Linked DNA regions of Limosilactobacillus reuteri. The protein of the gene in region 2 interacts with the protein of the main gene of each other region in a pairwise test. Links are inferred from orthologs where the notes say so. Each region holds a gene or a part of one and is shown on either strand. Other genes may lie near its edges.

What was found.
Region 1: the proteins of dprA (region 2) and recA interact in binary tests that used the Bacillus subtilis proteins (3 or more experiments, as listed by UniProt). The link is inferred for Limosilactobacillus reuteri from one-to-one orthologs.

What each region holds. Positions count from the first base shown.
Region 1 is NZ_CP059275.1:423,897-430,263, reverse strand. What follows is about bases 77-3,075. They hold recA (recombinase RecA), read right to left. Parts: upstream 2,121-3,075; coding sequence 1,032-2,120; downstream 77-1,031. Other genes in these bases: HHK02_RS02515 (competence/damage-inducible protein A), read right to left, coding at 2,121-3,075; rny (ribonuclease Y), read right to left, coding at 77-1,019. Outside these bases: more of rny, read right to left, coding at 1-76; more of HHK02_RS02515, read right to left, coding at 3,076-3,368; pgsA (CDP-diacylglycerol--glycerol-3-phosphate 3-phosphatidyltransferase), read right to left, coding at 3,369-3,956; HHK02_RS02505 (helix-turn-helix domain-containing protein), read right to left, coding at 3,957-4,994; EF-P 5-aminopentanol modification-associated protein YfmH, read right to left, coding at 4,995-6,293; EF-P 5-aminopentanol modification-associated protein YfmF, read right to left, coding at 6,294-6,367. UniProt on the Bacillus subtilis protein: Multifunctional protein involved in homologous recombination, DNA repair and competence.
Region 2 is NZ_CP059275.1:126,397-132,764, reverse strand. Bases 1,137-4,136 are described here. They hold dprA (DNA-processing protein DprA), read right to left. Parts: upstream 3,075-4,136; coding sequence 2,199-3,074; downstream 1,137-2,198. Other genes in these bases: topA (type I DNA topoisomerase), read right to left, coding at 3,075-4,136; HHK02_RS00725 (ribonuclease HII), read right to left, coding at 1,428-2,198; ylqF (ribosome biogenesis GTPase YlqF), read right to left, coding at 1,137-1,427. Outside these bases: HHK02_RS00740 (YpmS family protein), read right to left, coding at 1-332; HHK02_RS00735 (YozE family protein), read right to left, coding at 333-554; more of ylqF, read right to left, coding at 555-1,136; more of topA, read right to left, coding at 4,137-5,195; HHK02_RS00710 (aldose 1-epimerase family protein), read right to left, coding at 5,196-6,074; glycerol-3-phosphate 1-O-acyltransferase PlsY, read right to left, coding at 6,075-6,368. UniProt on the Bacillus subtilis protein: Protein that helps load RecA onto ssDNA during transformation. Binds cooperatively to circular ssDNA, is able to bridge different segments of DNA. Favors the loading of RecA onto SsbA- or SsbB-coated ssDNA and formation of RecA-DNA filaments.

The DNA.
Region 1 (6,367 bases), 300 kb from region 2 along the record:
GCTAACTTAGCAACTTCGATTGAGTGGTCTAAGACATTTTGACCGTAACTAGTCCGGTACTTCATTCTTCCGACCGTCTTAATTAGGTCTGGATGCATTGAATGAATTCCTAGATCAAACAATGCTTGCTCACCAGTCTCCCGTAGTTGAGTATCCATCTGCTTACGAGCCTTATCAACTGCTTCTTCAATTCGTGCAGGATGAATACGACCATCTTGAATTAATTTTTCAAGCGCGATCTTAGCAATCTCACGTCGTACAGGATCAAAGCCGCTCAATACGACAGCTTCTGGCGTATCATCAATAATCAAATCAATACCTGTTAACGTCTCTAAAGTTCTAATATTTCGACCTTCACGACCAATTATTCTTCCCTTCATATCATCATTAGGAAGATTAACAACCGAAACAGTCGTCTCTGAGACAACATCCGCAGCACTACGCTGAATTGCTTCAACAATTAATTTCTTTGCATTACGTTCTGCAGAAAGTTCAGCTTCTTGTTCACTGTCACGAATCATTACTGCTCGTTCAGTTTTTAACTGTTCTTTTACTTCAGATAATAATAACTGCTTAGCATCTTCTTGTGACATTTGAGCAACTTTTTCAACTTCTTGTTTGCGTTGTTCAATTAAGGCTTCTGCTTGTTCCTTTGATTGATGAAGCTGCTCTTTTTCTTGATCTAATTTACGTTCACGAACACCAACTGCATTCTCTCTTTTTTCTAGAGCGCTATCCTTATGATCTAAAGAAGCCTCCCGTTGGAGTAATCGGTCTTCTTGTCGTTGGACCTCACTCCGCCGCTGTTTTAACTCATCTTCCACTCTCTCGCGGTATTGATGACTCTCTTCTTTCGCTTCTAAAATAGCTTCTTTTTTCGCCGTTACTGCTTCTTGTTTTGCTTTAGAAATAATACCTTTAGCATCATTATGTGCTTCTGCAACTTGTTTTTCATATGAAACCTTGCGAATTACATAGCCGACAATAATTCCGACAACCATAGCAAGCGCGGCGAACATTAAAATTTTCACTTATTCTTTACTTGCTTCTTCAATTGTTTCTTGTTTATTTTCACCGGTCTTACCACTGGCTTTATCATCAGCAGTTTCTTTCGTTGACTTTTCATTTAACGGTTCCATCCCATTTGCAACACGAACTTTATCCATTAATTCATTCATGCTATCTGGGTGTTCCTTAAGCCACTTTTTAGCATTTTCACGACCTTGCCCAATCCGTTCATTACCATATGAATACCATGCACCGCTCTTGTCAACAAGATCGTTTTCAACTGCCATATCCAGCAATTCACCAGTCTTAGAGATTCCCTCACCATACATAATGTCAACTTCACAACGTTTGAATGGCGGAGCAACCTTATTTTTAACAATCTTTACTTTAGCTTTATTTCCAATAACATCCGTACCATTCTTAATTTGTTCCGCACGACGAATTTCCATCCGGATAGTTGAGTAAAATTTAAGTGCCCGTCCACCAGTTGTTGTTTCAGGGTTACCAAACATCACTCCAACCTTTTCACGGATTTGGTTAATAAAGATAGCAATTGTCTTTGTCTTATTAATTTCACCAGAAAGTTTTCGAAGAGCCTGAGACATCAAACGAGCTTGTAACCCAACATGGGTATCACCCATATCACCATCAATTTCAGCACGAGGAACTAATGCTGCAACTGAATCAACAATTACTAAGTCAACTGCCCCACTGGAAATCAATGCATCAGCAATTTCTAATCCTTCTTCACCACTATCAGGTTGTGAAAGCAATAGGTCATCAATATTAACACCCAAGGCTTCTGCATATTGAGGATCAAGAGCATTTTCAGCATCAATATAGGCTGCTGTTCCGCCTTGACGTTGTACTTCTGCTACTGCATGTAATGCTACAGTAGTCTTACCAGAACTTTCAGGGCCATAAATTTCAACTATCCGACCACGAGGATATCCACCAATTCCAAGTGCCTTGTCAATAGCAAGGGAACCACTAGAAACTGAAGCAACCTTCATATCAGTGGCGTCACCCATTCGCATAATAGAGCCCTTACCGAAGTTCTTTTCGATCTTTCTGATAGCAACATCTAATGCTGCTTTTCGTTGGTCAGCCAATTATTTTTTTAGTTCACGGTAAATTAATTGAAGTCCATACTGAACACTTAATGTACGAATCGCCTGTCTTCCAACATAGGATGCAAGATGTAATTGAACGGTTTTAGTTGGGCGTCCCTTCATTGCTAGTCCAATCCAGACCGTCCCCGCTGGTTGTCCTTCTAACATATCTGGACCTGCCACACCAGTAAAGCCAATCCCAACTTCAACATTTAATTTTCGTCGACACCCTTCTGCCATTGCCGCAGCAGTTTCAGAACTCACTACCCCATACTGGTCAATCGTGTCGTGGGGAATTCCTAATAACTTTTCCTTTGCACTAGCAGCATAAGTAACGAAACCACCATTAAAAACAGTCGAGGCTCCTGGTACGGAACAAATAGTACTTTGGAACATCCCCCCTGTTAAGCTTTCTGCTGCTGTCAATTTCCACCCGCGACTTTTTAATTGTTCAACGATGACTTTAGCAAGTGTAAGGTCATCCCCCACTCCAAAGAAAAATGGTTCTTCAACTGCAAGAATTGCTTTTTGTGCCTGATCAATTTTTTCTTCAGCTTCAATCACTGGTAAGTCACGCACGGTGAGTCGAACCTGAATTGCCGTTGGTTGAACATAAGAAGTAATGCTTATCCCTGGTATATCGTTAGTAGCATCTTCAATTTCATCCATTAATTGTGACTCCGGCCGCCCTAAAAAGTTTAATGTCCGACTGGTAATTTGTTTTCCTGTTTGAAAATATTGCTGGAGTTTAGGAATCAGACTCTTTTCAACCATTGCCTTAAATTCGGCGGGTGGTCCTGGTAAGACAACAACAACTTTACCCTTAGTTTCATACCAACATCCTAGAGCAAGCCCAACAGGATTGGCAAGTGGCTCTCCTCCCCGTGGATACTGGGCTTGACGAATATTCTCTGGTTCCATTTTTATTTGCCGTTGCTCAAATGTTTTTTGAATCCATTTCCAGTGTTCTTCGTCAGTCCACAGCTCTTTCCCTAAGGCTTTGGCAACTGTAGGCATCGTAACATCATCTGCAGTTGGTCCGAGTCCCCCACAAACAAAAACTAATTGAGCACGAATCAAAGCATGATTAATAACCCGCTCTAATCTCTGCGATTGATCGTCAACAGTTGTTTGATAAGTAGCCGGTAAGTCAAGTTGGGTCAGTTTTTTAGCTAAGTACGCGGCATTAGTATTAACTATTTGCCCAAGGACTATTTCAGTTCCTACTGAGATAATTTCTGCATCCATCTATTTAAATCCATCCGAAAAGACGTCGCGTCCCTGAATGAAGTAGTCCACTCCAGAATAAATAGTAAAGAACAAGCAAATATATAACATTATTTGGCCAAATGGAATATTCCAAATAGCAAAAATAACATTATTTAAGAGTAAGAAGATAATTGCAAAAAACTGAGTAGTTGTCTTAATCTTCCCCGGCATTTTAGCAGCTAATACTACCCCGTCTTGTTCCACTAACAATAAACGTAAGCCCGTAACAGACAATTCTCGCCAAATAATGATTGAAGTTACCCATGATGGAACAACACCATTTCCAGTTAAAACGATAAATGCAGTCATGACAAGCAACTTATCAGCAAGCGGATCAGTAAACTTTCCAAAATTAGTTACAAGATGGTGCCGTCGCGCGATTTGTCCATCAAGATTATCAGTAATTGTTGCTGCAATAAATAAAATAGCAGCAATAAGCTGAGCCATCGGGATAGTTGCTCCCCAAAAACTTACAGCTCCCCAACTTTGTAATGGCAGCACCATTAATAATAAGAAAAAGGGAATAATAATTAAACGTATAACAGTTAGTTTATTTGGTAAATTCAATTAACGAGTTGGTTGATTACTTTGTTGACTAGCATTTGTCTGAGGACGACTGTTATTATTAGCAGCAGACGGTTGAGTAGCATTATTAGGACGTGCCGAGGATGACGAAGCTTGGCTTGAGCTATTTGACGGCTGACTTGCTGAACTGCTGCTTGTTTGGGTACGGCCAAAGTTAATCGTTACATTCCGCGTGTTCTGGTAACGGCCATTATTAGTAAAGTCGATTTCTTGATTACCGAGTTTTAATTTTGTTGCCCGGGCATTGCCAACCGTGATTACTAATGAAGTTGTGTCACGACTTATTTTTACACTAGTTTTTTCATTGTTATTCAAAGTTCTATTTAATAAGTCATTATTATTTGCTCTTACTTGCATCCAAGAACGATCACTTGGTTCAATTTGTAGCGTTGTGTCTTTAGTAAGTTGACTTGCTGTGTAAGTAACGCTTGTGTCATTCCGATTAGGTGCTTCTTGAAGCTTGATTGCCGTTGATTTGCTTTGCTTTGTACTTGCCTTTTTAGCAGAGGTAGAGGCCTTCTTACGACTCTCTCCAGAAACAGATACTGAACTATTATCAATCCGTGTAGAAGAATCGCGATGATTGCGAGCAATGGCCGTAATCCAAATCGCTGCCAACACTAAAATAATCACGCAAGCAATAATAATCGTTGGCATGTAGTTACGAACCTTATCTACGCTCCCACTAACAGTTTTTCGTTGGTTTGCACGAGTTTCAACTGCTTGAGCCAAGTGATCGGAATACTCTTCCGTTTTAGTCTGTGGTAATTGATCATCGTATTTTTGCAATAATTCATTACCATCTAAGCCCACTGTATTGGCGTATTGCTTAATGAACGCACGAACATAAAAGTCACCAGGAAGTTCATCAAAATTTTCATCTTCAATCGCGATTAAATACCGCTTTTGAATCTTAGTCATTTGTTGAAGGTCATCAAGGGTATAGCCCTTTTCTTCCCGTGCTTTTCGTAAAATTTTACCGATTTCTAGTCGTTTTTGATCGTTCTCGTTCTCACTCATTTATTGATGTTGCGGAACAACTTGGTATACCGAAATACCTTGCGGAGTAATAAACTCTTTTGCAACTTGATAAAGATCATCAATCGTAATAGTTTCCAAGGTCGCTATCTCATCCATCAAGCTAGCACCAGCAAAGAGGTCTCCAGCATAACGATTAGCAATTGCTTCTGGCGAATCTAATAAGCCAATTAACCGCCCTAGTTCTGCTTTTTTAATTCCCTCAAACCTTGTCCGCGCCGCTTCAATTTGTTGGTCAGCACTTTCAAGAATATCAATAACCTCATCTGCAAAGCGTTCCATCTGATCAGTATCAGAGCTAAAGTACGCAAAGTGAAAGCCCCGTTGCATTTCAAAATTGTAACTAAACGTGTCATCTAATGTTTCATTATTATATAAACGCAAATAATTATCTGAAGTATCGTCAAACAAAACATCTAACAAAAGATCAATTGCTAATTTGTAGTGAAGCCGTTCTTTACCATCATCAAATTGCTTGGTCCCTCGTAAACCTACCATCACTTTGGGACGAACAATATCCATCGTTAATGAACGAAATGGAATTACATCATGAGCAGTTGGATCGTTCAAGCTAAATAACCGTTGGGGTGTCTCTGCGGGAGCAAAAATCTTTTGTTCTTGGTTTTGCTTGATCCATCCCATTGTTTCTTCTGGATCTAAGCGTCCTACAAGGAAAAGGTTCATATTGGTTGGTTGATAGAAAGTCCGGTAACTATCCATCAAAATTTCTGGTGTAATATGACTGATTGATTCAACCGTTCCCGCAATATCAATCCGCATTGGATCTTTAGGGTATAAATTGCCTAAAATACCTAGGTAAAGCCGCCAACTCGGATCATCCTCATACATTTGAATTTCTTGGCCAATAATCCCCTGCTCTTTCTTCACTGTCTCTGCAGTAAAGTAGGGATCTTGAACAAAATCTAATAAAACATCTAAATTCTCATGGAGATTACTAGTGGTCGAAAAAAGATAACTTGTTTGAGTAAAACTAGTAAAGGCATTTGAATCAGCTCCTAGTTTACCAAACAAATCAAAGGCATCATGATCTTTTTTCTCAAACATTTTATGCTCAAGGAAGTGGGCAACCCCGTCCGGAACAGTAATCGCCTCCTTTTGATGGTACGGTATAAAATGATTATCAATGGAGCCAAAATCAGCTGTTAAAATAGCATATGTCTTATGGTAGCCTTCCATTGGTAAGAGCTGGACTTTCAAACCATTTGATAATTGTTCACGATAAATGGACTGGTTAAATTTTTGATAAACTTCTCTATCCATTTATTTCTCACCACTTAATAAATAAACTGCCTGAAGTTTCATTTGTTTAGCAACGCGCATGACGTCAGCTATGG
Region 2 (6,368 bases):
ATAAAGTTAATGGCAAATCGCACCTTAGCCCCTAGAAACTTAGTATTTCCTGTCAAGGTAGCATACTGATCGCCAACAATAAAATCATAACGGATCTTTTGCCCTTTTAAAAACTGATTCAGGTAATTAGCAGCTAAAGCATTCACCTGTTTTTTATTCAATTCAACCGTTACTGATGAATCGCTTGGCTTTACTGCTTTGCTAGTTGTAGTAGCAGGAGTCGGTGCAGTCGCCTTGTTTAACACAACCCCACAGCTAATTACAATCAAGGCTACTAAGCAAAAAAAGGCCCATTTCCACCAATTAGTCTTTTTTTCTTCAGAATTTTTCATCTAATTCATTGCATCAATATACCGTTGCCAAGCTTCATCAAAAATTGTCATTGATGGCAAATAGTCAGCATTTTCTTCTAAATAATGCGAAATTTCATCAAAATCCTCGGAATGCTTAGGAAAAGTAGTATCCAAAAAAGCATTGTTTGCAAACTGTTGAACTTCATCTGCACTATTCGGATTTCGTTGAGTCATTAAAAACTGATAAAAACTCATTCTCATTTATTCATTTAGTCCATCCTCATTTAGGTCAGCAGGTACTTCCAAAGTGATTGGTCCTAATTTTCCCTTTCGCAAGTCAAAAATCAAGCGTTCACTAGCCCGGTCATAATCATCACGAAAGCCCATTTTAGCAGTAATCGTTAATAGTAAATCTGGATTGGCAACCGATTCGTCCAGATCTGCATCAGTTAAGTGGTAACGTTGCTTTAACATCTCTGGCTGATGTTGCCGCAAGTAATCAAGGGCAAACAACGCTACATCATCCTTTGCGTATAAGCTATCTTTAATTGCTCCCGTTAAAGCAAGCATTATCCCCTGCTTAGGAGTAGCAAATTTATGCCAAAGGACACCAGGAGTATCAAGTAATTCCAATTCTGCTGATGACCGCAACCATTGCTGTCCAGTAGTGACTCCGGGACGGTTTCCAGTAGCCGCAACGTTCTTTTTTACCAGGTGATTTAAAAGAGTTGATTTCCCTACATTGGGAACACCAACACACATTGCCCGAATTGGCCTCTTTTTCATTCCCTTGGCTTTTTCTTCTGCCAATTTATCTTTTAATATCTCTTTACTTTTAGCCGTTACAACTTTTGCCACGTTATTTTGGCGTGAATCGAGAGCAAGAACTGGTTGATTATGTTGCTCAAAGTATTTAATCCATTCATTTAATCGTTTCTGGTCTGCTAGGTCCGTTTTTGTCATAATTAAAAGTTTGGGCTTTTCTCCTGCAGCTAGTGCCACTTCTGGATTTTGTGACGAATAGGGGACACGAGCATCTACTAGCTCAAACAAAATATCTACTAGTGGCATTTGTTCACGAATTTGGCGTAATGCTTTTGCCATGTGTCCTGGGAACCATTGAATTGTTGCCATTTAATTTAAATATTTTGGAACGGGATTAAAAGAGCGCCGATGAATAGGAGTTGCCCCCATTTTTTCTAAGCCGGCTAAATGTTCTTTGGTTCCATAACCCATATTTTGTGCAAAACCATACCCTGGATAAACATAATCATAGTCCCGCATTAGGTGATCACGGTATTCTTTTGCGACAATACTGGCTGCAGCAACGCTAATACTCTTTTGATCCCCCTTGATCAAAGTCGTCTGAGGAATATCAATTGCTAATGGGACAGCATCAACAATCAGATGATCTGGTCGATGGTGAAGGTGATTAACTGCCCGAATCATTGCATCCTGGGTAGCAGCATAAATATTCATTTGATCAATCACTGGCGCATCATTTACCGCAATGCTAACTTCAACCGCCTCATCAACAATCCGTAAATACAAATTTTCTCGTTCATGCCTAGTTAACTGTTTGGAATCTGTTACCCCTATCAGGTCAAAATCTGCATTTAAAATTACTACACAAGTAACCACCGGCCCAGCCAATGGTCCTCTTCCTACTTCATCCATTCCTGCAACATACTGATATCCCTTTTCCCAGTAGTACTTTTCATATTTAAACCGGTTATTGAACGCCTCTTCAGCTTCCTTCTGCCGTGCAAGCCGCCGTTCAAATTGCTGAATTGCTGCTTGAACACCTTTTCGCGAATCATCACGAATAGTTTGCAAGTAAGGATCAGTTGTATCTGTGATAGTTTGTAAACGGGCCTTAATTTGACTAATGGTTTCCTTATTCATTCAAGCCCTTGAATCGTACAGCCGAAACTCGTCTAGCAGATCTTGGGCGCTGAGAATTGGTTTCGCGCCAGCTGCGATTAAACTGTTACATCCTACTGATAAGGGAGCATCAATCCTTCCAGGAATAGCGCATACAGACCGATTTTCATCTAAACCGATATTCGCGGTGATTAAACTCCCACTCCTTTTCTTTGCCTCGACAACCAAAACCACTTCGCTTAAACCTGCAATAATTCGGTTCCTTTCTGGGAAGTGATAAGCCACAGGTGATTCACCCCGCCCATACTCAGAAATTACTAATCCCTGTCTGGCAACCTCATCTTGAAGGACTTGGTGACTTCGGGGGTAAGCTTGATCTAAACCCGTCCCAATCACTCCGATAGTAAGGCCACCATGTTTTAACGCCAGTTCATGGCTAAAACCATCTACTCCTTGAGCTAAACCACTGATTACTACTATCTGCCGCTTAATTACTGGTGGCAGCAATCCTCGTAAAGCGCTCTGTCCATAATTAGTTATCTGCCTAGTGCCAACAACACCAATTGAAGGCTGATGGAGCAAGCTCAGATTACCACGATAAAACAATACCAAGGGCGGACAGTACGTTTCTTTCAAGGTGATCGGGTATAACGGATCCGCAATTGTAATAAATTTTTCCTGACTGTTTAAGGCCACTGCTTGATCAAGCTCTGGACTTGTCCAATTATTTTTCAATGACGACGCACTTCGTAAGCTAACATTTGCATGGTCAATCAAATAGTCAATATTATTAAAGCAGCGCGCCTGTTGAGCACACTCCCATAGACGATACTTTGAAACTAAGCCAATTCCGCGACATAAACTTAACCGTAATAGAAAATCGTTTACTTGTAACATTTACTTCTGAACTTCTTCTTGGTAGTCTCCATTTGGACAGACAACCTGTTTACCACCCTTGACTTTCTTTTCAACAAGGAAGTGCCCATCCTTAGGACAATTACGTCCAATCGGTTTATCCCATGAAACGAAGTCACAATCTGGATAACGGGAACAACCATAGAAAGTTCGGTTCTTCTTTGATTTTCGTTCAACAACCGTTCCTTGCCCACACTTTGGACATGTAATTCCGGTATCTTTTACAATCGCCTTGGTATTCCGACAATTTGGGAAACGAGAACATGCATAGAACTTACCATAACGACCCATTTTAATAACCATTGGGGCCCCGCAAATTTCACAATCTGTGCCAGCAAGCTCATCTTTCATCTCAATCTTATCAACCTCTTCTTCAGCTGCATCAACTTCTTTTGAGAATGGTTGATAGAATTTATCAACAACATTAATCCAGTTCTGCTTACCCTCTTCAATCTCATCAAGTTTGCCTTCAATATCGGCAGTAAATTGGACATTGACAATATCAGGGAATTGCTTTTCGATAATTCGGTTGACAATTTCACCCAATTCAGTTGGCTCAAAGTGGCGTGATACAAGGCGAACATAGTACCGTCGTTGAATCGTATCAAGGGTTGGCGCATAGGTTGATGGCCGACCGACGCCATTTCCTTCCAAGGTTTTAATAAGAGCCGCTTCTGTATAACGAGCAGGTGGCTGGGTAAAGTGCTGAGCTGGATCGTCCTTTATCATTTTTGCCTTGTCATCTTCAGTTAATTCTGGCAACAAGTTATCTTTTTCAGTTCCTCGCTTATATACTTTCGTAAACCCAGGGAACTTAACTTTTGATCCATTTGCACGGAAATCGACCCCATTTTGCTGGAGGTTAACGCTCATCGTATCAATTACTTCCGCAGTCATTTGACTAGCCACAAACCGCGACCAAATCAAATTATAAAGTTTATACTGGTCGGAGGTTAAATATTGCTTCATTTTAGCTGGTGTCCGATAGACTGAAGTTGGCCGAATAGCTTCGTGAGCATCCTGGGCCCCTTCAGGTAATTTTCCCTTAACCGGCTTTATTGCCGCATATTCTGCTCCATAGTTTTCATGAATATAGTTAGACGCTTCATGCTTAGCAATTGACGCTACCCGAGTCGAGTCCGTCCGCATATAGGTAATTAACCCAACCGGTGCTCCTTCTTTAATGTCGATCCCTTCATATAACATTTGTGCTGCCATCATTGTCTTTCGTGTTCGGAAGTTCAAACGACGATTAGCATCCTGTTGCATGGTCGAGGTCGTATATGGTGGCTGTGGTTGCCGCCGACGTTCTTTTTTAGTCACCTTAGTAATATCGAAATCTTTCTTTTTATCGATTTTAGAAAGGACTGCCTGAACATCATCATTATTCTTCAAGGAAACCTTCTTACCATTTTCACCGTAAAAACTAGCCTTGAATTCTTCTTTGCCCTTCTTGAAATCAGCATCAATTGTCCAGTATTCCTCTGGTTTGAAGTTTTTAATTTCATTTTCACGTTGAATAATCAGGTAAAGGGCAACTGATTGAACACGACCAGCACTTAAGCCCTTTTTGACTTTCTTCCATAAAATTGGGCTAATTGAATATCCAACTAATCGATCTAATACCCGTCGTGCCTGCTGGGCATCCACGAGATCCATATTAATCTCTCGGGGTTCCTTAAAAGCTTCTTTAACAGCATCTTTAGTAATTTCATTAAAGGTAACCCGGTTCTTTTGATCATCGTCAAGCTTTAAAATATTTGAAACGTGCCAGGCAATTGCTTCCCCTTCACGGTCCGGGTCAGATGCAAGATATACGGCTTTTGCATTTTTAACGTCCTTCCGTAGTTCCTTAATTACATCACCCTTCCCCCGAATTGAAATGTAATCAGGGGTGTAGTCATTTTCAATATCTACCCCCATCCGGCTTTTTGGCAAGTCCCGAATATGACCTAAACTAGCCACAACCTTATAGGACCGGCCTAAAAATTTACCGATTGTTTTTGCCTTTGATGGTGACTCCACGATCACCAGATTTTTTTTAATTTTTGAACGGCGACGAGTTGTCTTTTTCGCCGTTGATTTGGTTGTTTTGGTTGCCATTTAAAATGGCTTAATACTAAAATGATAATTATCTGTTTCATTTGGTGCTAGACGGTGCATCCCTTGCTTATGGAGGAGGAGCCCATCAGCCTTGACATTATCTGCTATTCCCCACCATGGTTCCACACATACAAATGAAGCTGTACTTGGATATTGCGACCAAACTCCCACGTATTCTGTATTAAAAGTATCAACTACGACCCCGTGATTAGCAACAGTATCCGTTAATTTGGCTGTAAAATGGCCGCCATCTGTTTTGAAAATAATAGCATCCTTATTAAAAAGATCATGATTAAGTGATAATGAATCCTGCATATTAATCAATTGTGGATGAGCTGAATCGTTATAGGCGCCATCTAAAACGATCCGTGAATATTCTGTTGCCGGTTTAACGCTTAATTCTGTTTGTTCAAAACCCCCAGTACTAGTTAACGGCATATTAAAACCAGGATGTGCTCCAATGGCATAGATTAAGGTTTCATCTCCGCTCGGGTTCTTCACCACATAGCTAATTTCAACTTTATCAATAACTAATTCAAATTTTACTTGAAGACTAAATGAAAAAGGGAATGCCTTCTTAGTTTCACTATCATCATGCTGTTCCATCACAACCATCGATGGTGTTTGCTCAATAACTTGGAATTTTCGATCACGTGCAAAACCATGTTGTGTTTGATGATAAGTTTGGTTGCCATATTGATATTGATCATCTTTTAAGCGGCCAACGAACGGAAAGAGGATTGGTGCTTGGCGATTCCATGAAGCGGGGTCCCCCTGCCATAAATATTCGATTCCGTTATCCTGCCGTTTAATACTATGTAGTTGAGCACCTAATTCATCAATTTTTACGGTTAATTGTTGGTTTTGTAAAGTAATCATCTATTTATTTAGCTTCTTTTCTCGTAAATAATAGCCAAGGCCAAAACTTACCATTGATTCTTTTCCTGATAAAATTCGGTGAATGTTTGATCGGTGGCGGTAAAAGACCACTCCTGTTAATATTCCTGCCACGATTGCTAAAATCCAAGCATGAATGAAGAGGGCGATAATGAAAATTGCACTAATCCCTACCATACTGGCGGTACTAACCATACTTGTCAAGCATAAGACAAAGATAAAAATCAAACAGGCAACAACAAAGAGGAGGGGGTTATAAGCTAAGAGAATCCCCGC